DNA from 2 places in the Pseudoneobacillus rhizolycopersici genome. Region 1 is predicted to be linked to the other one. Evidence: a T-box and tRNA genes for the amino acid it is inferred to sense, from the RefSeq annotation. Region 1 holds a T-box; the other holds one or more tRNA genes.
What was found. A T-box is a leader RNA that pairs with one kind of tRNA and senses whether it is charged. The one in region 1 lies ahead of metG (methionine--tRNA ligase), so its partner is inferred to be a tRNA-Met.
Positions count from the first base shown of each region.

Region 2: it has a tRNA-Met gene. The T-box ahead of metG (methionine--tRNA ligase) is inferred to sense a tRNA for this amino acid. The anticodon was not compared.

Region 1 is NZ_JBTOOE010000003.1:127,741-139,740, reverse strand. It holds gene ACX9YW_RS05075 (SDR family NAD(P)-dependent oxidoreductase) at 27-947, opposite strand; gene ACX9YW_RS05070 (TetR/AcrR family transcriptional regulator) at 1,030-1,602, opposite strand; gene metG (methionine--tRNA ligase) at 1,725-3,362, opposite strand; T-box leader at 3,419-3,695, opposite strand; gene ACX9YW_RS05060 (hypothetical protein) at 3,749-3,928, opposite strand; gene ACX9YW_RS05055 (DinB family protein) at 3,989-4,447, opposite strand; gene ltaS (lipoteichoic acid synthase) at 4,747-6,693, shown strand; gene ACX9YW_RS05045 (proline iminopeptidase-family hydrolase) at 6,734-7,606, opposite strand; gene ACX9YW_RS05040 (hypothetical protein) at 7,735-8,358, shown strand; gene ACX9YW_RS05035 (glycosyl hydrolase family 18 protein) at 8,360-9,985, shown strand; gene ACX9YW_RS05030 (asparaginase) at 10,049-11,071, opposite strand; gene ACX9YW_RS05025 (M3 family oligoendopeptidase) at 11,283-12,000, shown strand, end outside.
Region 2 is NZ_JBTOOE010000028.1:30,979-42,978, reverse strand. It holds gene hslO (Hsp33 family molecular chaperone HslO) at 1-116, opposite strand, end outside; gene ACX9YW_RS20360 (type III pantothenate kinase) at 141-920, opposite strand; gene ftsH (ATP-dependent zinc metalloprotease FtsH) at 1,023-2,948, opposite strand; gene hpt (hypoxanthine phosphoribosyltransferase) at 3,034-3,579, opposite strand; gene tilS (tRNA lysidine(34) synthetase TilS) at 3,579-4,991, opposite strand; gene prkT (serine/threonine protein kinase PrkT) at 5,059-6,102, opposite strand; gene ACX9YW_RS20335 (vWA domain-containing protein) at 6,071-6,808, opposite strand; gene spoIIE (stage II sporulation protein E) at 6,900-9,374, opposite strand; tRNA gene ACX9YW_RS20325 (tRNA-Met) at 9,602-9,675, shown strand; gene ACX9YW_RS20320 (S1 domain-containing RNA-binding protein) at 9,922-10,410, opposite strand; gene ACX9YW_RS20315 (FtsB family cell division protein) at 10,497-10,889, opposite strand; gene yabQ (spore cortex biosynthesis protein YabQ) at 10,905-11,537, opposite strand; gene yabP (sporulation protein YabP) at 11,534-11,836, opposite strand; gene ACX9YW_RS20300 (RNA-binding S4 domain-containing protein) at 11,913-12,000, opposite strand, start outside.

The DNA of each region.
Region 1 (12,000 bases):
CCCGAATTCTTTAAAGCGCTAACGCGTTAAAGTGTTAGTGTGTTTTTGATTCCGGTTTGGTATGGAGTGCGGGGGAGTGTGCCGATTCGAGTTTCGTATTTGGTGCCGTCTAGGTGTACAGGAGTTTCGTTTAGGTACATCATTTCGGAAAATTCTCTCATGAACGGGTTGAATAGTCCGATTAAGTTAATCATCCAGCGATGGATTGGTTTTAGTTTAATCTTTTTACCTAGATGTTCTGAGGCAATCTTGGCAATTTCGTTGCCAGTGATGGTCCCGGCACCCGGAATCGTCCACTCTTCTCCATAAGCATCTTCTCTTAATGCGAGCTCAACTAAGGCTTTGGCAGCATCTTTAATATAGATGAACTCCTTTTTCAGGTCTGGTCGACCTATATAGCCAGCAGAGTTTTTCTTTTGCATTTGTCCAAACGTATAATGAAGGATGGTACTCTCAGCTTTCGGTCCATAAAAATCTGGAAAATGGGCGATTAGATATGGGACGCCACTGGATTCAATCTTTTCCTGCAGCTGTAAGCGCAATTTTCCTTTTTTTGTATTGGGGATTTTTTCTGTATTTTCTTGGACCTTATGTTTCTGAGCACCATATGCATAAATATTATCAACATAGACGAATGGTTTATTCTGCTTGCCGCATTCCACTAAGACGTTCGTTAGGATTTGCATTAAAGTCGGATCCCAATTTTGATAAGGTATATTAATGCTATGAATGACAAGGTCCACTTTCGACATAGCATCAGCTAGCTGAGCTTGATCCAAGACATCTCCTACATAAATAGAGGCTAAAGTACCCCATTCTCGGCTATATTGCTCCAGTTTATTTTTTGACCTTGCAAAAGCAATCGTTTCAATATTGCGACTGACTAACTCCTCTACCAAAGAAAACCCCATCCCACCTGTAGCTCCTAATACTAAAGCTTTTTTCATTTATCATCATCTCCGATTTTTATTGACCACTGTTCAATAAATTTGTTTATAAAAGAAATGACTCCAGAAAGTCATTTCTTCATTATTGCAAAGCTTTTATTAAAAATTGTACATGCGCCCTTGCCAGAATCTCGATATCATCAAACCTTGTTTCGGACCGGCAATAATGAGTCACAAATCCATGAAGACTCAAAAACAAAGAATAGATTTCCTTTGTTGTGATCGGTCTAATAACTAATGACGTAACCGCTTCACCAAACAACTGAAGACTTTTGTTCGGACCTTCTTCAAGATAGCTTTTCACATCATCGTCCCTAACAAGAAACATTACTTCATAATGATTTTGATTGGTAAGGCCAAACTTAATGTATTGATATAGTAATTGGAAAAGCTTTTCTTCCTTAGAAAGATTCTTATTTTCCATAACGTCATCAAGCACTCTATCCAATTTTTCAAAATCAATTTTAATAATTTCAAAAAAGAGTTCTGCCTTATTTTTAAAATGGTAATAAATAGCTCCATGGCTGCATCCTAATTTTTGGGCAATCTTCCGCATGGAAAGTGAGGCATAGCCTTCTTTGGCAAACATATCTCGGGCGACATCAAGAATGACTGTCTTGGAAAGTTCATTCTGTGCTGATTTTCTAGGGGACAATTTATTCAACTCCATTCATTGAACACTGGTCAATTAAAATATAATCTATTTTCCATTGTTTGGCAAGATTTTATTACAAATAAAGGAGGAAGCTATTTTACATAGCTTCCCATCAAAATGAATCAACTATTAATTTGTGATTTTAGGTTTTCTAATTCTTCTGCGATTTTACTAACATCAATTCGCTGGAATAATGGCTCGATCGTTCGGAGTTCCACTGATGTAATGTTCACCATATTCCAGCTCAAATCACAAATTCCTAGCATATCTCTTACCTTTTCACTTGAGAACGGTATAAATGGTGAAAGTAGCTGTGACAAGTTAGCAATAATGAAAACGCAAGTACCAAGCGTTTCCTTGCATCCTTCTAGGTCCATATTGACTTGTTTCCAAGGCTGCCTCTCATCAAAATACTTATTGGCTCCTCGGACAACTTCAAAAATCTTTTCTAACGCCAGTTTTAATGAGCCGTTCTCAATCAAGGTACCCACTTCTCCATAAAGGCTCTCTACTCTTTTTTCAAAAACCGAATCAACTGCAAAACCATCCATTTTCCGACCAAAAGATTTTTCAATAAATTTAAAGCTTCGATTCACTAGATTTCCATACCCACCAAGGAGTTCACTATTATGGCTAAAAATAAACTCGCGCCAAGAGAAATCGGAGTCACTCTTTTCCGGAGCATTAATGGTTAAAAAATAGCGAATCGAATCCGGATTATAGTGTTTCCAAAATTCAGGAACCCAAACAGCCCAGTTTCGACTTGTTGAAATTTTCTTTTTCTCAAGTGTCAAGTACTCATTTGAAATAATATGCTTCGGAAGGCCTGGATTACCGATTCCTTTTAGAATTGCCGGCCATATAATGGTATGAAATGGAATATTGTCCTTTCCATGGACATAATACGTTTTTGTATCCGATAACCAAAAAGTGGAATCATCTTTCCCTGTTTCTTTACTCCACAGCTTACTAGCGGAGAAATAACCTGAAACGGCCTCAATCCACACATAAATCTTCTTATCCTCGTATCCCGCAACCGGTACACTCACACCAAGTGGCAAATCTCTTGAAACTGCCCGGTCATGTAAACCCTCTTGGAGATACCGTTCGGTTAGTCCAATCGCATTTTGACGCCATCCCCCTTCCTCTCTAACCTTCGTTACATATTCCTCCAAATCCTTTTGGAATGAACTCAAAGAGAAATAGAAATGCTCAGTTCCTTTAATAACCGGTTCATTCCCACAAAGCTTGCACTTTTTATCTAGCAAATCCAACGGATCTAAAATAGCTGAACAATAATCGCATTGGTCACCACGTGCTGCTTCTCCACAATTTGGACAGGTTCCCTCAACGTAACGATCCGGAAGGAATTGCTGATCCACTTCACAATAAGCCTGCTCCATTTCCTTTTTATAGAGTAATTTTTCCCCGAGCAGCTTTAAAAAAATCTGTTGAACGATTTTATGATGGTGCTCGCCATCTGTTCTTGAATAACAATCATATGAAAATCCCAGTCTTGAGAAACAGTCAGCAAACTCCTCATGAAAACGGTCAGCAATTTCAACCGCAGTAACTCCCTCCTGTTTCGCCCTGATAGCGATTGGTGTCCCATTACAATCGCTTCCCGAAACGTATAAAACCTCTTCGCCTATTAACCGAAAATAGCGTGCCAATATATCCCCTGGCAGCAGACTCGCAATATGCCCAAGATGTAATGAGCCATTTGCATAAGGCCATGCTCCTCCAATAAATACACTCATTCCAATTCCTCCCCTTTTAAAAATAAAAAAACCCCGTCCTTTTCTATATATAAATAGAAAAGGACAGGGTATATTCCCGTGTTACCACCTTTTTTCACCAATAGTTCACACTATTAGCCTCAGCAAGTACGAAAGTTTACACATTTCTAAACTCTGATACTGTGGTTTTTATAACGAGTACCAACACTCGCCGCAGCCTACTTGATTTTATTAAATCGTTCAGTACGGAACTCAGAGGCCATTTTTCAAACGAATATTTTAGCTTCTTTTCAGCTACCGAAGCTCTCTGTCTTAAAATAAGGTCGTTTTACTTTTTCTCTTCACTGTTTTTAACTATTTAAAATTATTGGTATTATATCCAATAACTTGGATTTTGGGAATACTTTTTAATGATTAAAATCTTCTCCGCCGTTATAATGCTCATTTAGATAGGAATTTTCTTCCGTTGCAAAGTTTACGGAAAGAAGACTGGTTTCTGGGTCAAGTCCATATAGCCCCTTTTCCAACCGACTGATTTCCTCACCACTTTGAAACATAGGTTCTCTATCTTTATCATTTCGTCTCATATTCATTACCCCTTCAAAGAAACTATTCCTATATACCTATTGTGAGCATGTCTCTGACTTTTATAACAGCTTTTTAATATCTAATATCGTTTGAAGATGCATGCCTTCATGGAATATGGTTCGAATCAATACTTGTTCGATCGTAAACATCCCCATTTCCGTTGGGGCAAATTCTTCTTCCAGTCTATGGCCATACATTTCCTTTATGCGCCTTGGTTGATCTCTCAACAATTCCTTTAATTCCTCGAAGCTTGGAGTTTCATTTGAGAAGTTTGCCGGTGAACTACCATAACCAAACCATGCTTGGTACTGTTCTGGAACGGCTGCCTTTTCCTTTGTAACCGCTTGAATCCATAAATACTGATCTAGGTAAATATGTCCTAAATTCCAACGGATATTATTCTTAAACCCGGATGGTACCACCTCTGCCTGTTCAGTAGTAACGCTATCCACCACACCCAAGATATAACTGCGATAACTCTCTAACTGATTAAATAACACCTCATGCCTTTTTCCCACTAGTCAATCCCCCTTTTCATAACTATAATTTACCAAACACATCCGAATTTCCTCCTAAACAAACAAAAAAACTTTAGCGCTTTAAAGAATGTGGGGACTGTCCCCACATCCTTTAAAGCGCTAAAGTGTATTGACATTTTACTATTGGTGGTGGTATCATTTTCATTTGGATTGATGCTGTTATTTGGTTTGTTGAAGTTTTCCAGTAAAGTGGTTAGATGGAAAATTTGGTACAAATATCTTATAGGAAAGTATTTAAATCTATGTCATAATAGTGTGCTAGAAGGTAGGTGCAATATATGAATAACTTTTTATCACGAGGTCAAGGTATTTTTCATAAATATATTGGCTTTTTCTTTGTTGCGGTATTCTTCCTTTGGATGAAAACATATTTCGTTCAATTAACTCAATTTAATCTGGGAATTGAAAACGGTCTGCAGCAATTTCTATTATTTTTAAATCCGTTAGGATCGTCATTGTTATTTTTAGGGTTGGCGTTCTTCTTTAAAGGCCGTAAAAAATATACTTGGCTATTAATCAGTTACTTTCTCATGTCGTTTCTTTTATATGCTAACATTTTATATTACCGGTTCTTTAATGATTTTATAACGTTGCCAACCTTAACCCAAACACAGAATTTTGGTGACGTTAGTGGCAGTGTGGTTTCTCTATTAAAACCATATGATATTTTATTCTTTCTCGATTTCTTTATTTTACTCGGATTAATTGTTTTCCGAGTAGTAAAAAAAGAAGTTGCGGATATGAATCGTTTCAAAGTTGCGGCTTTATTTTCATTTGCCCTTGCGATCTCAAGTGTGAATTTAGCATTAGCCGAGACCGACCGTCCACAATTATTAACAAGAGGCTTTGACCGAAATTATATTGTAAAATATTTAGGGATGTACAACTATACCATTTATGATGCAGTCCAAAGTACAAAAGCTTCTGCACAACGTGTATTAGCAGACAGCAATGACATTACAGAAGTTATCAACTTTACAAAATCCAACTATGCTGAGCCAAATCCAGCTTACTTTGGAAAAGGTAAAGGCATGAATGTAATTTATTTACACTTAGAATCTATGCAGAACTTTTTAATTAACTATAAGTTGCACGGCGAGGAAGTTACTCCTTTCCTTAATTCCTTAGTGAACGAAAAGAATACCATGTATTTCGACAATTTTTTCCATCAAACAGCCCAAGGGAAAACCGCTGATGCGGAATTCATGTTAGAAAACTCGTTGTTTGGATTACCACAAGGTTCAGCTTTTACAACAAAAGGCTTGAACACATATCAAGCAGCTCCGGCAATTCTTGGACAACACGGTTATTCATCTGCTGTGTTCCACGGCAACTCCGGAACGTTCTGGAATCGTAACGAAATTTATAAATCATTTGGCTATATAAATTTCTTTGACGCCAATTACTATGAAATGAAACCTGAGGACCTTGCTGAATACGGCTTAATGGATAAGCCATTTTTCCAAGAATCGATTCCAATGTTAGAATCGTTACCTCAACCGTTCTATACTAAATTTATTACTGTTTCGAACCATTTCCCTTATCCGATTAAGGAAGAATTAGCGACCATTGCTCCTCATACAACAGGAGATAAATCAGTCGACTCATACTTCCAGACAGCTCGCTATGCGGATGAGGCATTGAAACAATTTTTCGAATACCTGAAGGAATCAGGACTTTATGATAACTCCATCATCATTATGTACGGGGACCATTATGGAATTTCCGAAAATCATAAAAAAGCGATGGAACAGGTTATCGGCAAGGAAATTACACCATTTGAAAACACAGGCTTACAGCGCGTTCCATTCTTTATCCGTGTACCGGGTGTAGAAGGTGGCATCAACCATGAATATGGTGGTCAAGTGGATATTCTACCAACCCTTCTTCATTTATTAGGAATCAATACGAAAGAATATGTTCAATTTGGAACTGACCTTTTATCAGAACAACATGATGATCTTGTACCATTCCGTAATGGAAATTTCGTAAGCTCTACGATTACTTCTATAGACGACAAGTTCTACGACTCGACTACCGGCTTAGAATTAGCCGAGGACAAATTAGAAGAAGCACAAAAGTTTCAAAAGAGCGTCGAACAAAAATTATTGCTTTCTGACAAAGTCGTAAATGGTGACTTATTGCGTTTTTATACACCGGACGGTTTTACTCCGATTGATCGAAGCAAATATCACTATTTTGAATCAGCCATTACTGAACAATAATAAAAAACTGCCACAAGTTTTCTCTTGTGGCAGTTTTTTATTATTCATTCGTTATTAAAAAATCATTAACAACCTTAATATATTCTTCTGGCTGCTCGCGATATGGAGAATGAGCACTTTCCTCAAAAACATGCAGTTTCGAACCTTTTACTAAGTTACTAAAATAAGCGGTCGATTCCGGTGTCGCTTCATCATATCTCCCACAAAGAAACAGGGAAGGTGTACGAATTTCATGTAAACGCGGCGTACAATCAAATTCCTTTAGATTGCCAGTCACACAAAATTCTGATGGCCCCCACATTGTATTGTAAACTTCTAAATTTCCAAGCTCGGATGTTTTCGCTCTTTCCTCTGGAGCAACTTCAATTCGGCAAATAAATCGTTTCGAAAATTCCTTCATCGCCGCTTTATATTCCTCTGTATCGGTTGTACCTTCCTCTTCACTACGGGAAATTACCTCTTGCACTTCCTCTGGCAATTGTTTTAATAAACGTTTAGCATCTTCTGCCCATAGAGGAGCACTTAAACAAGGGCTTGAAAAAATCGCACTTTTCACGCCAGTAGGTTTCGTTAACAGGTAAGAGGCAAGTAATGTCGTACCCCAAGAATGCCCCAGAATATGAACCTCTTTCAATTCTAATTCTTCGCGAACCTGTCCTAACTCCACAACATATCGGTCCAAATTCCACAAAGTTGTGTCTGTTGGACCTTTTGAATACCCAGCTCCAAGCTGGTCATAATAAATGACCGTTCTTTCCTTCGCCAGCTTATCTAAACGATGCAATGGTAAGGAAGAGAACCCTGGTCCGCCATGCAACACTAACAATGGGGCACCCTTCTCTTTTTCGGCAGTTACCTTCCGAAACCATACTTTTCCGCCGGTGACCCGGGCAAATCCTTCTTCCACTTTCATTTCTTCCTCTCCCCTCCAAGTCGGTTATCCCTAGTTTATCCTCCTGTTTCAAATTTGTATAGGTACATTACTTTCGATAAGTTCGCTAATAATAACAACAATATCTCAAAGAGAAAGGGTCATTTTACATGTTAAAAAGGTTGCTATACTTATCTCTCTTAACTATTTTACTATGTAGCTGTCAAAATAATCGAAACGATATGGAAGAAACCGACTACAAAAAGATAAACAATACTGAACAAAACGGGGGTTATCTAAGGTTAGCAAACGAGCCTCCATCTCTTAATAATCCACCTACATCAGATGTTTTTCCGCTATTTATGACTGATTTTAAAGAAAGATGGAACGCTATTTCTGATGAGCAAACTGGGGATAACTATATAGAAGAATTTACAGCTAAGGATAATCCCTTGCATTTCGTCACGCTGTTGAAGAAAAATCTTGAATTGGAAATACATACGTTGGATGAAAATCAAATTACGGAGATTATCATTAACGGTACAGGACAGAATAGCAGCGATTTTCTTAAAATGTTAACCAGTTGGTGGCAGGTTTTTTTAATCACCAATCCAGGAACTGATTTTCACGAAATTGATGCAATTTTTTCAGAAATAGGGGTTGGTCCTAATTCACAATTAGAAGAATTAACCGACCGGACCTTTTCGTATGGGGGCCTTTTATATGAAGTAAATACCACAGAAAACTGGATTACCTTTAAAGCTCGCTATCCGGTTTCCCAAGGAGGCGAATAAATTGAAAAAATTCATCCTTAGCCTCTTTCTATTCGGATTGATTCTTTTCCCGTCATCCTATTCAGAAATAGATGCAAATTCAGGACTATTTAATATGTCCTATATTTATTTTGGAAGCCCAAGCACCTATGTAGGTCAGGTGAATAAAACAAAAGGAAGCTTACACGTTGTCTCCCCCAATTATTTCGATGTAAATGACAAGGGAGAATTAGAAGTTACCTGGAAATTGCAAACATCCTTTATCAATGAAATGCATCGACGTGGCGTAAAGGTTGTCCCCTTCTTAGCCAACCATTGGCATCGGACAGCCGGAATCAACGGATTACTAAATCGTGAAAAACTTGCCCGTGACATCGCTGATGCCATTGAACAATATAATCTGGATGGAGTTAATGTCGACATTGAAGGGGTAGGAGCAGATTATCGAAATGACCATAATGAGTTTATCCGACTTCTTAGGGAAAAGATTCCTAAAGCCAAGGAAGTTTCGGTATCTGTTGCGGCGAATCCAAATAACTATAAAACTGGCTGGCACGGCTTTTACGATTATAAAACCTTATCCAATTATGCCGATTATTTAATGATTATGGCCTATGACGAAAGCTGGGAGGCCCCAGATAGCCCGATTGGTCCCGTTGCCAGTTTGTCATTTTCAGAACGGTCGATTCAGTATGCAATCAATCAAGGTGTTCCCAAAAATAAAATTGTCTATGGCATGCCTTTTTATGGGCGGTTATGGAAATTAGACGGACCTACAACGGAAGGGCATCAAGTAACTGGACGAGGACTTTCTAGTACACGGGTTAATCCACTTGTCAGCAAGTTCAATGGAACGTATTATTTTGAGGAAAAATCTCAAACTCCATATGCAACATTCACCATTCCGAAAAATCAATACGAATTTGTCGGCACATTAAAACTCACCGAAGGAAACTATGTGATTTGGTATGAAAATGAACGTTCATTAAAAGCAAAGCTCCGTCTACCGACCAAATACCAAATTAAAGGGACAGGATCTTGGGCGCTATATCATGAAACCGAGGATACATGGGATTACTACACCCGCTGGCTAAATCAAAGATTTTTCACCGATGTCCCTAATGGATTTTGGGCGGAAAATGAGATTATGCATGTCTCCACAAAAGGCTGGATGAACGGACGAACGAACACCTCTTTTGCTCCAGGGTCTTCGCTCACAAGAGCACAGGCTGCTCAAATTTTAGTAAGATCCCTTGGATACGAAGACGTAACGCCTTCTAATTACCAATTCTCGGATACAGTAAAGCATAATGCTCGGAGGGAAATTGAAGTGGCCAGAGAGCTTGGCATGGTTAGAGGGGTTAGTCCAACTCGCTTCGACCCAAATGCTCCAGTCACAAGGGCACAATTGGCATCGATGCTTAATAATATTTTCAAATATGCAGCCCCTTCAGATGAGATAAGCCCATTTACCGATGTCACACCCAATAATAGCCATTACAATAATATCTTAGCCATTAGCCAACAAGGTTTTCTTACAGGCTATAAGGAAGGGACATTTCGTCCGGGAGCAAACTCAACCCGCGCTCAAATGGCGGCATTGATGACAAGAATGTCTGATAATTTTGAAGTAATGAAGCGTCAGTGAGGAAAATCTCGAGAAATGAAAAATTAGCAAGAGACACACCGACATAAGGTGTGTCTCTACTTATTAGCTTAATTGGACAGCAGCTTTTTCAAGTTGAAAATTCGCCTTTATCACGCCAATTTTATCATTGCGTGCATTAAGTACGGGTGCATGAACGTATTCATCTAACTTTGTAAACAACTCTTCATCACCAATTCCTAACTGTCTTAACACTTCCATAGCCACAACACTAGTTGCACGGGGACTACCATCTTCTACTTTGATCGCAATACCAATACCTGTTTCAAGGTCGCCAATACATTGAACTGCCTCAGCCCCTGCTTTAGCTACTAAGCGACCATTATACACTCTCATTAAATCAGTATCAAAACGATTGGTTCCCCCAACCATTTCTGGATGCTTGATCATTGCATCGCGAATCGTTTTCAATACTTCTGCCCTATTTCGATTCGAAAAAACTTCAGGCTTAGCTAACCGTGCAAAGCCAAGTGCCGTGTTTCGTAGGGGCAATTGATGAACGGGAACCCCGCAACCATCCACACTGATTTCGATTTGCTCTTTTGGAAAACTGCAGACATCCTCGATGACCTCCAGGATTCGCTGCTGTAAAGGGTGATGGATATCCCGATAGCTGGAAACATCTTCGTTCATATGAACGGCAGATGCCAACATCCCCGAATGTTTGCCAGAGCAATTACTAAATACAGGTGTAAGCTCCTTCCCTTCGCGAATCAGTTGTTTATAACTCTCCATATCCCTCGGTATGTGGGTTCCGCATTGAAGGTGGTCTTCTTCAAGTCCAACACGGTTTAAAATATCTAACACAGTGCTCCGGTGGTATGTCTCCCCGCTATGTGAAGCACAACTTAAAGAGATTTCAGCGGCTGAATAATGAAAAGCATCTGCTGCCCCTGTCTCTAGAAGTTGAACAGCTTGGAATGGTTTCATTGAAGAACGTGGAAATGTTAAACGGTCCGGGTTACCATATGAATACAATAGGTTCCCTTCCGCATCGACGACAGCAATATGGACTTCATGTGTACTTTCTAAATACTCGCCTCGATAAACTAATATAGGTTTACTCATAAAATTTTCTCCCTTCACATTTTACCTTAATACTAATCATTTATTATTTCGACTCTCGATGTAATTTTTCCTCTTTCATTTTTTGTGGGATATATTGGGGAATTTAGGTTTAATAGGGGAATGAAAATATTTAGAATACCGAAATACATGGAGTGTATGATATACTAGTTGATGTATTCAGAAATTTTTAAAAATATAGGGGGATCTTTTGATGACAAAGGTTATGTATCCCGAAGTATGGGATTTGGAGGTCATATTCCCAGGCGGGAGTGAATCTCCACAGCTTCGTGAGCACTTAGATCAATTAGTACCAATACTTTCAAGCTTTGAACAAAATGTGCAGAACTTTCAAGTACCACAATCCATTGCTGATGCTGTTCAGATTGCTGCAATCCTAGAAGAAATTACAAATATAAGAAACCATATTGGACAAGCCCGTTCCTTTATCGGCTGCTTGTTAGCACAAAATACAACTGACAAAAAGGCGTCTTTGCTGCAGGGTGAGGTTACAACACATCAAGCCCGCTTTAATACCTCTATGCAAAAAGTACAAAAAACCTTAACCAAAACGGATGATAATGTTTGGAGCGGACTATTAGAAACCGAATCTCTCCAACCGTTTCAGTTTGTCTTAAATGAATGGCGTGACCAATCCAGACAAAAGCTTTCCGAAGAAGAGGAAGCGATTATTACCGCCCTAACCTCCGACGGGTACGAGGCATGGGGAAATTTATACAATTCTGTTGTTGGGGATATGAAAGTAAAAGTCCAATTAGACGGAGAAGAAAAACTTTTATCGGTTGGACAAGCTAATAATTTAAAAGCGAATCAAGACGAAACCATCAGGAAACAAGCCTACGATGCCTTGGATTCCGCCTGGAAAGAAAAAGAAGATCTTTTCGCTAAAATTCTTAATCACCTTGCCGGAT
Region 2 (12,000 bases), on a different contig from region 1:
GCTGTTGGCCACGTATAATGGCGACGCTGCGCTTCACTAACAGTCTCAGTACTGTTGACAGCATATGCTCGAACTTGGCCGTCAAAGGCTAATGCTTTTACTAAATAATCGTTCAATTCGGTTGCTCCTTTCGTGATGCTCTATCTCTTTAGAGACTCGATATTTCTTTTATAAATGAGCTGCAATCCCTTTAAGGTTAAAAAAGGATCAATGACATCAAAGATATCCGATTCTTGTGAGATGAGCCGTGCTAGTCCCCCGGTTGCGATAACCGTTGGTTTCTGTTTACTTTGTTCTTTCATTCGTTTGACAATACCTTCAACTTGTCCAACATAACCATAAACGATTCCAGCTTGCATCGCACTAACGGTATTTTTGCCAATGACTCCTTCCGGGCGGGCAATCTCAATTCGCGGCAGTTTTGCCGCCTTTGAATATAATGCTTCAGTGGAGATGCTTATCCCAGGGGCAATCGCCCCACCCATATATTGTTTATCTTCGTTTACATAGCAAAAAGTTGTTGCGGTGCCAAAGTCAACAATAATTAAGGGACTTCCATAGTCATGGATAGCGGCAACAGCATTGACTATTCGGTCTGCCCCTACTTCACGTGGGTTTTCGTATTTTATATTCAGGCCCGTCTTTGTACCTGGCCCAACTATTAATGGCTTTAGATGAAAATATTTTTCACACATGCGTTCTAAAGCAAACATAATTGGCGGAACAACAGAAGAGATAACGATTCCATCAATATCTGAAAAACTTAAGCCAACATGATTAAACAATGACTTGATGACCATACCATATTCATCATCGGTTCGGTTGCGATTCGTTTCAATTCGCCAATGATATTTCAATTCTTCCCCATCATAAACACCGAGAACCGTATTTGTATTTCCAATATCAAATACAAAAATCATAAAATCACCACTTTTTCTACAGAATTCTCATATGGAAACATCATACACTAATTATTTTATGACCGCAAAAAGAAAAGCGCCTTTTAAAAAGGCGCCTTACTGTTACTTTTGTTCTTCATCATTTGATGATGGTGCTTCTTCTTTTTTCGTGTTGATGTTTACTTTTACATCGTCTTGTTTCTTATCTTCAAGTTTCGTATCAACACTACGGTCAGGTAGTACGCCGTTATCGACAAGACTCTTAATTTGTTCTGCATCAAGCGTTTCAACCTCTAATAAAGTATTGGCAATGAGGTCAAGCTTGCTGCGATTTTCATTAATAATCTGTTTCGCACGTTCGTAACTCTCTTTAATAATTCGCTGTACTTCCATATCAATTTCGTAGGCGATTTTATCCGAGTAGTTTTGCTCGTTATTGATATCTCGACCTAGGAATACTTGACCTTGAACTTGACCAAATTGTAATGGCCCAAGCTTATCACTCATTCCATACTCGGTTACCATTTTACGGGCAATTCCGGTTGCACGCTGGAAGTCATTATGTGCACCAGTACTTACTTCATTGAAAACAACCTCTTCCGCAACACGTCCACCAAGTAGGCCAACAATTTTATCAAGAAGCTCTTGTTTCGTTGCTAGGAATCGGTCTTCTTTTGGTAGCATAACTGCATATCCACCCGCTTGACCACGAGGGACAATTGTTACTTTATGAACCATATCAGCTTCGTCTAAGACAACACCAATAATCGTATGACCAGCTTCATGGAATGCAACAATATTTCGCTCTTTTTGTGAAATAACACGACTTTTCTTAGCCGGACCGGCAATGACACGGTCGGTTGCTTCATCAATGTCATCCATTTCAATTTGCTTTTTGTTTTGACGAGCGGCAACGAGTGCTGCTTCATTCAACAGGTTTTCTAAATCGGCTCCAGAAAAACCTGGTGTTCTCATAGCAATACTCTTTAAATTAACAGAACTGGAAAGTGGCTTATTTCGAGCATGAACCTTAAGAACTGCTTCGCGTCCTTTTACATCTGGGCGATCAACCGTAATCTGACGATCAAATCGGCCTGGGCGTAAAAGAGCCGGGTCTAAAATATCCGGACGGTTTGTCGCAGCAATGATGATAATCCCTTCATTTGCCCCGAATCCATCCATCTCAACTAATAATTGGTTTAAGGTTTGTTCACGTTCATCGTGACCACCACCTAAACCGGCACCACGCTGACGGCCAACGGCGTCAATCTCATCGATAAAAATAATACATGGTGCATTTTTCTTTGCATTTTCGAATAAGTCACGAACACGGGAAGCCCCGACCCCTACAAACATTTCCACAAAATCAGATCCACTGATAGAGAAGAATGGTACACCGGCTTCACCTGCAACAGCGCGAGCAAGTAAGGTTTTACCTGTTCCCGGAGGTCCAACTAATAAAACCCCTTTTGGAATGCGAGCGCCAAGCTCAGCGAATTTACGAGGGTCCTTTAAGAATTCAACAACTTCAACAAGTTCTTGCTTTTCTTCATCTGCCCCTGCGACATCTTTAAATCGAACCTTCTTTTTATCATCATTGTAAAGCTTAGCTTTACTTTTCCCAAAATTCATGACACGGCTACCACCGCCCTGGGCTTGATTTAAAAGGAAGAAGAATAAAATAAAGATAATCACAAACGGAATAATCGATGTAAAGAAGGTAACCCAGCCGCTTGTTTCTTTAGCTTTATGAACTTCTAATTTTTGACCATTAGCAGCTGCTTGGTCAAGACGCGCCAACATTGGGTCATTGTTGGTAATATGGGTGATAAAGTCTTTGTCACCTTTTAATTTACCACGAACCAGGTACACGCCACCCTCAGGTTGCATATCAATCGAAATTACTTCACCTTTTTCTAAGTGATTGACGAACTCATTATAGGTTATTTGTGTAGTTGGCTCGTTACTACCATTAAAAAAGCTAACAACACCGATAATAACTAAAAATATTAATAAATAAAAAATCGTATTACGGAAGATCCGATTCATTCCTTACCTCCTCCCACGGTAAACAAACTATACTAAATAGTATCATAGAAAAACATGGTAATTCAAGAATTTAACCTTGACAAGACTATTCATTTTTCGTGTAAACTTCTGGTTTAAGAACGCCAATATATGGCAAATTTCGGTATTTCTCAATATAGTCTAATCCATAGCCTACCACAAATTCATCAGGTACGATAAATCCAACATAATCAGCTTGAATATCTGCTTTACGACCTGAAGGTTTATCTAACAATGTCACAATTTTTATTGACTTTGCTTTTCGATAACGGAAAAGATCAACTAAATAACTTAGGGTAAGGCCACTATCAATGATATCTTCAATAATTAAAATATCTCTACCCTCAACAGAAGTGTCCAAATCCTTAATAATTTTCACTTCACCTGAAGATACAAATGCACTTCCATAGCTTGACACATCCATAAAATCCATTTCTAAATATGTATTCATTCTTTTGAGGAGATCCGTCATGAAAGGCAAAGCTCCCTTTAAAACACCAATAGCTAGAGGAACTTTATCCTTATACTCCTCAGTAAGCTGGTCAGCAAGTTCCTTGATTTTTATTTGAATTTCCTCTTCCGATACAAGTATTTTTTCAATATCCTTTTCCATCATGATAAATGCCCCCTAGAAGAATCGTTGCTTTTATATGTTAGTACTAAATAACTTTCCAAATGCTGACCCCTAACATCAAGGTTTGATAATTTTAGCTTTGGTGCCCATACTATGTTACCTTCACCGTCTGTTACTATGGGCCAAGTTTCTCGTCTTGCTAATGGGATCTTCGCATCGATAAATATATCTTTTATCTTTTTCGTCCCACTCATACCTTTTGGATGAATTCGGTCCCCTTGAGCCCTTGTACGAATAATGAGCGGAAAAGGAATCTGCTGCGGATTCAATATACATAGATCTAGTCCACGTGTCGACGGCAACTGGGCAACATATTCCAAATGTATGGAATCTCCATTAGGAAGATGAATATTACCTGGACCAAATAATTCGTAACGGAAAATTCCCGCCTTTTTTTCACCAAATTGAAAATCGCATTGTTGATAAGAGCGAATAATTCGCAAACCTTCCGGAAAGTCAAGTTGGCCTGAAGGATTCGATTGACCCAGTAACTTTAAAATTAGATCTATATGTAAGGCAGATAAGGACGAAGGTCTCACCCTATAAAGATAGTTTAATATTAGTTGAATCGCCCTTCTTTGTAAAGGAAGAGGTATTGCGAGAAATTGGTCGACTTCAATACTAATTTCTCTGTCGGTTCTGCTTCTCATTACTTTATTCAATTCAGATACTGTTAATTCCTCTAGAAACTTTTCATCCTGATTAAGTTCCTCACTCATCCTTTGGAAATGTTCATGAACAGCTGGATTTTCCTTTTTCAAAAAAGGGAGTATATCTGAACGAAACCGATTGCGAACATAGTAAGGTTTTTCATTGCTTGGGTCTCTTCTAGGGTCCAACTTATGAATCATGCAGTAATTTTCAATTTCCAGCCTACTTACGGCTAATAATGGTCTAATAATTTCACCTCTTGCAAAAGGGCGTTTAAAAGGAATCCCTGCCCTAGCATATCCGGAACTCCCTCTTGTCATTCTCATTAAAATCGTTTCAATCTGGTCATCACCATGATGACCTAGGACTAAATAGTCTGCTTGAAACTGATGCATCTTTTCTTCAAAATATTGATAACGGCATTCCCTTGCTGCTATTTGGGGACTTTTTCCTGTTTCTTGCATATAAGCTGTCACATTGATTTGTTTCCACTCAAATAAAACTTCCATTTTTCTACATGTTTCTTTAACAAAAATTGCTTCTTCCCATGACTGTTCCCCACGAAACATATGATCGACATGAACAGCGATAATCTCTAACTCCCATAAATCTCGTTTTTTCCATAAATAATGAAGCAATGTTAAGGAATCGGGTCCACCCGAAACCCCAATCAATAGCCTTTTTCCTTTAAGGGACAGGTGATGGCGTTTTAAAAATGCTTCAACCTTTTGCTCTAACATTATGTTCTTCCTTACTTAAATTTGATATTGTTTATACGAATAGAAGGAATAAAAGTTTCAAGATTTTTTATAATTTTTCTATGATATAAAAAGCGTAGAGTAAAGTTACCACAAAGACAATCAACATCGTTTCAAAAAGCGAGTAGCTTTTTCTTTTTTTCTTTAGGGTCTGACGATTAATAGATTGTTTTGTCTGATTATGGGTTGTTTTCACCATTCGCGACCTAACTTGGCTCGAAGTAGTATAGGTCGTTCCAGAGTTTATCGTTGATGATGACTTCTTTGGGTTTCGCTCAGGAGCTTTTGTACCATCGCCCATTAAATCTAGTAAATATCTTCTCATTTCCTGTGCTGTAGAAAAATGCCCTTGCAAAGCATATAAAAGGAAATTTTTGTATATAGATAACTCCTGTTTCTCTGTAATCATCTTTTTTAATTGCTGGATTCCACCAGTTGTCTTTGGAAATTGTTTCGGATAGGCCGTATTAATCATTATCATGGCAACAGCAAATAGATCATATTGGGGGTCTGCCTTTCGTGACCCTAATCCCCAATAGCCACGGTCAAAGAATTCCGTAAACTCCTTGATTGCTCTTCCTTGAATCGTAGTTCCTCCAACATCTATACAGCGAATCTTAGGCGCAGGCCCGGTTACAATAAGATTTTCTGGCTTCAGGTCTCCAAACACCCAACCGTTCGTATGCAGTTTATCTAAATCGGACAATAATTGCAAAATCATAATCGATATCCACGATTTACCTTTTTGTTCGATAAACGTTAGAAAGCTCTGGCCGTGAATATATTCCATCACATAAAAAGAAACGGTCCCCTTACTTCTAACCCAATCATCAACATCAAGTAAAGAAGGTCCGAGGGCAGACCCTTGGACCTTTGCAAATGATTTTAATACATTTACCTCTGAAGTTATTGACATTCCATTGTCACTTAACTTCAAGGCCACATATTGACCATTGTGTTCAGCTAAATAGACAATGCCATTAGCTCCAAACCCCAGTTCTTTTACAATCGTATAAAGGTTTCGATGCCATTTCCCAGTAATTTCCGTCCCGACATCCAGTTTACACAGATTCTTCAAAGAATGATTCATCATCACGGGCTAACAAACTCCTTAATGAGCGTTTTTTCTTAAATGAAGATATTGCCTCTTTAATGGCAGGTCCAGTTGGTGTCAAACCACCCGTTTGTAATTTCGGGAAAATACTTGTTAATATTTCAAGTTTCGGGGTCCAGTCCAACAATTTTTCGACATCTTTCTGTTTCCCGGGAAATACAAAAACGGAAAACCGGTTTTCACCTGAACGCGCATTCAGGCTGAGGGATAAGTCCAATAAGGCGTCCTTTACGGTCGGCAATTTATGTTTCATACTGGCGCTGCAATCGACAAGAATCAACACTTCTAATTCGACAGTTTCCCCTAATTCATCGACAACCTCCATGACCTCACCTCGTTTATCAGGTGGAAGATCTTCGATGGTTTTAGATGAACCTAAAATTTGTTGAAGTTGGCGGTTTACCACTCCATGAATCGTTTGATTCATCGCTTTCCTTGTGACCATTTGGACAGTTTGTGAAAGTTGAGTAGCGTAAACAACCTGACTTACTCCCCCACCTGACAAAGCGATGCCTTCAATTTCTCGATTTCCCTGCTCATCAATCATATCCTGGTCAACTACTCCAATAACATTAACCGTAATATCCTGCTCTTTTGCTAAAGCTGCCATTGCGATTGGATCTTCACCTGCGTTTGAACAACCATCCGTTATTAATAAAATTTGCCTAATTCTCCCTGGATTCATTTACAAAACTCCCCTCCACGCTAATTTAGTATCCATTTTCGACTATATAGAGGGGATTTATACATAAATGAGTGTACTTCTGGTTAAAATATTAGGCTCGCTTGCGAAGCTTCGGGACAGGAATTGTTGCCCACTTCGGAGTATTATGTTGAATTTTTGCTACTACCACTGTCATATCATCTTCTATAGAACCTGCCCGCGAACGGATCACCTCTTCCATAATTAAGTCTGCAATTTCTTGTGGTTTATTCGTTTGGATTTCTGTAATTTTTCGTTTCATCCAAATATCAAAATTTTCGACATGCTTAGGTCCTTCAAAAACTCCATCGCTCATCATAATCAATAAATCTCCTGCTTTTAGCTGCTCACTGACAACATCGACATCGAATTCCTGAAGTATCCCCATTGGGAGATTGCTTGCTTGGATTTTACTAACCTTTCCACCCCTTTTAATAAAACTAGGCGTTGATCCAATTTTTAAAAACTTTGCTTGGGCTGTCTGCATATCTATCATCGCTAAATCAAGTGTTGAAAAAATCTCGTCTGTTGTTCGTAAGGACAGAACCGAATTGACCGATTTAATAGCAACCTTTTCTTCAATTCCAGATTGTAAAATCTTTTGTAATAACTCTAACGTTTCCTGACTCTCATAGTGCGCCCTCTCACCATTTCCCATCCCGTCACTTATGGCAATCGCAAATTTACCTGAACCAAGCTCAATCATCGAATAGCTGTCACCTGAGACTAGACCACCGTCCTTTGCAGCATGAGCAACAGCGGTGTCAACGCAATAGGCTTTCGCCGAACGGAATGTGACATGACAAAATCCATTTGGATAGGTTGCACAGTCTTCTGATTTCACTACAATTGTTTCCCCTAAAATATCTGATAACATCGGGGCAATGACCTTTTCACATTCGCCATGACCACCGCAATATGGAATGGTCATATCAATATCAACGTTTCCTTGTTCTAGGCTGTATATTTCTACTTGTTCTATTTGAACACCAAACTCTTGGATTGCCTCCAAAATTTGTTCTTCCTGTTTATGATGGTTTTCCCTTTCCCGCTGAATTTCTTTGGCGAAGTCACCCATGACTTCAGAAACTCCTAATAACTGTTCAGCAACAAGGCGCCTACTTTCCTGCACTTGTCTTTTTAGTTTTTGGTTAGCCTGGTAAAACGTTAGTTCCTGCTGCATCGCATCGATGACTCGTTTTGAACGAGTGCAATGCTTATCCCATTCTCTCAAAAGCCTACCTGATACCACCCCATTATTTTCATCCATTTCAAGCATAATTTCACTCATTTGGTCATAGGTTGTATTAAAGTTCTTTGTCCAACATTGCTCCTTTTTAAAGCAGGTCTGACAGGTTTTTTCCGTTACATTACTTAAGAAATAATCTAATTCCCGTTCTGAATCGAAATCTTCCGCCTTGCCATCTATATTTGTAAAGCTATTGGACAAAGCTTCAAATACAGAGGAAAACTTAGCAACTCGTTGCGCAGTAACATCACGCATTTTTCGCATATATTGCTGCTGTTCAGCAGTGTGCTCAGTTGTCCCAGGGATATATTTTGCTATCCTGGATGTCAATTGTTGTGGGGTCAGTAAAAAAAGTGAAATGGCAATAGCAGACTCTAAGAGGCTATTAACGATTGTTCCTGCACCCTCACCATACATTCCCATCAATAGAGTAGCGATAAATAACCCTATCGAAACACCAATTTTTTTACCATCCTTTAGAAGTCCACCAAGAACACCTGTAAAGGCTAGTAAACTCATATGATAGAAACTAGAAATATTGGCTAAACTAAATATTAGTCCTGTAACGACACCCACAGTTGAACCAATAGTTGCCCCAGCGACAAAAGAGAAAATAAGTACTAGATATCTTGATAAAATATGTTCAACTGATAGATCATAAAATTCCCAACCAATTGTCCCAGTCATCACGGAGGCCAATAATATGATCAAACAAACAATTTCTTCTGTTTTTAAGGCTTGCTTACGTTTCGTAAAGGTTAATAATGGAATACTTTGTAAAAAGATGAGTGTTAAAATAAAACCAAGGCTCGCTTCAACTCCAGCCATTAACCCATCATAAATCGTTACTTGATTGGTAAAAATGAAAGCCCCTAATAGCTTTGCAGTTAATAAAACAAAAAAGGTGAAAAATGGTATAGCCTTTAATTCATTTTTGATAAACTTCCTAATGGACCTATGAATGAAAAGGAATAACACGACAGTAAAAAAGGTGTACCCCGCTTGGACGATTGATAAGGTTACAGCTCCGCTAATTAAGCCGATGAGAGCAATTGGTGCTTTATCCCTTCTAATAAAGTAGACAGCGGCAAAAAAAGGCAAACTAAATGGTGTTAGTTTCGCTAAAATTAAAGCCCGCCCTAATAGGAAGCCAATGAAAAGAAGTAGGAAACCTTTCTTGATTAGCAGGTTCTCTAGCTTTAATTGAAACTTTTTTAACCCTTTTGATAGCCCCATTTGAGAACGAATAAGACTGACTTCACCAATCGGTTCGATTAAATTCCTTTCTACTTTTTCCATGCTGACTCCACTCCCCATTTTATAATTCTTAAAAACATTATAAGAGTCAGAATTTTAAAAGTTTGTCAAAATAGCGGACAAGCTCCTCATTTTCGTTCGACTGTTTTCCCGACGAGGAAACAAATTCCATTCCGTTTTCCAAATTTTAATGACGAATTTTGTTTATATTAAAATCTTATTGACAATTGAGGTTGTCGAATGTAATATATTTCTTGTGTCTAAATTACGGCGGTGTAGCTCAGCTGGCTAGAGCGTACGGTTCATACCCGTAAGGTCGGGGGTTCGATCCCCTCCGCCGCTATATAGAAAAGCTAAAAGCGCCTCGATCAGCCCCGACAAGCATAAGACAAGGGTTGAAAGAAGGCGCTTTTTGCCTTCATTCAGCCATTGGCTTATGACCTCGAGGGGCTAGGCGCTGGAGCTGGACAGATAAAAGAAAGGAATCGCCCTTGGCGATTCCTTTCTTTTTTTATATAAACTAAACAAAAAACAGGTCTATGATAGACCTGTTGAAAACTGCCTAAATATATAGTTAAGAAGCAGCAAGTTAACCGCGTCTGGCTCCTCTTCCGCCACGTTTTGATTCAGTATGGCGTTTAAGGGAAGACAGGCGATCTTCACTATCTTTTAGGAAACGAGCCATTTTCGATTCGAAATTCTCTCGTTGTCCGCCACCTTGGCCGCGATCATTTGATCTACCGCCTTGACGAGGACGACCGCCGCCACCATGGCCACCTCCATATGAAGGTCTGTCTGGTCTGTCTGGTCTATCCGGTCTTACTGGTCGTTCTGGTTGTGGTTTATCTACCGCTTTTTTAATGGATAAACCAATCTTCCCATCCTTTTCAACATTAATTACCTTGACTTCAACCATGTCGCCAACCTTTAAATGGTCGTTAATATCCTTCACATAGTTGTCAGCAACTTCACTAATGTGAACTAAACCCGTTGAACCTTCCGGCAGCTCCACAAACGCTCCGAAATTCGTAATCCCTGTTACCTTACCTTGTAACTTGCTGCCTACTTCAATTGACATAAAAAGAAACTTCCTCCTTAAAGATATAAAAAAATCATATTACTACATATTATACAGAATGTAAAAAATAAGTGTCAATAAGTCAACTATTGGGAAGACTTTTCTTCTTCAGTTTCCGGAAGATTAAAGATAATTTCATTATCTTCTGATAAAAAGTACTCTTTTCTAGCTAATTTAGCAATGTATTCATCGTCATTAAGTTTAATAATTTCCTCTTCTAAAATCTGTTGCTGTTTTTCTAGGTTGGCTAACCTTTTTTCCAGCTGTTCTTTTTTAGCCGTACGTTCTTCTAGGGCAGATGCCTGTGTTAAATAAGTTGAAACCATATAAAATGAGACAAGCCCAACGACAAGAAAAAATGCTATTAATCTACGATAAAGAAGCTTGCGTCTTCTCGCAGAGAATTTTTCCATACTCTCTTGTTGTTCTGCATATTTAGTTGGTAGTTTGGTAATATTGCGTGATCTCTCTGCGCTCAAATCTTCTTTACCTCCTTACTCTTTTGGCTTTTTAAAACGATTTATCCATCTATGGAAATAATTCTTGATTCGTAAAAAAATTCCTGCCCATCTATTATATAACTTCTCGACGATTTTTTTAACCTTTTTCGGCATAAGTTTCCAAAATAGGAGAAAAGTCCATATAATCAATTTCCATAAGATACCTAGAACCCATTTGATGATACGAAAAATAAGTCGAATGAGCGCTAAAAATCCCTTATACAGTGCAAATAATAGCGAAATTAAAAGGCTAATAATCAACACAATTGGTTTCCACAAGAGGAAAATAAAAGTTTTTTTCATAAACAAGTATATGGAAATGCAGGTTTGAATCATCAGCTCTAGTAATTTTAAATATAGACGTTTCAATAAGCTTTGGTAGAAAGCGAAACCACATAATAAGGCCAGAAAAATATAAAACCTTATTTCCCCTTTGTTTACTAGAAATAAGGTATAAAAGATGAGGAGTCCTTGGACTAGCCAAAATAAAAAATCATTGATAAAAACAATCCAGCGTTTTCGTTTCGGACGATTAAGAAAGCGTTGATAAGTATCTAAGGAGATACCAAAAAGTATCCCCATACCTACCATTGATAGCATTGTGTAAAACTGAGTGGTGAGTGTCATTTGAATAACTTGCTAAAGAAGCCCTTAGCCTTCTCCCCATGATGTTCATCCAAATAAACAAGGTCAAAAATCTTCCCTTTAATGGAGACGATTCCTTTGTCGACATCCAAGTTTTTCATTTGTAGATTTTGTCCCTTAATCGCTAAAAAACCCATCACTGTTTCTAACAAAAATTCCTCATTATCAAAGCTTTCTACCTGTTTCACCCCAGTGATATCAAGGAGACGTCTTCCTCTCATGATCACATCGTGCTCTTTTTCAGTTACTTTCGGGCTATTACTGTCATAGTATTGGTTCATATTTATCCCTCACATTCCTCACAAAGTAAAACTTTGTACAAGTCTATGAGGATGAGCCCAAATATAGAACAAGCTGTTATGATTCGAGTTGAATTCTCTCTTCTTTGATAATCGTGTACATGTCAGCGGCTTCTTCTTTTTTACTTGTTTCTTGAATCTGATCA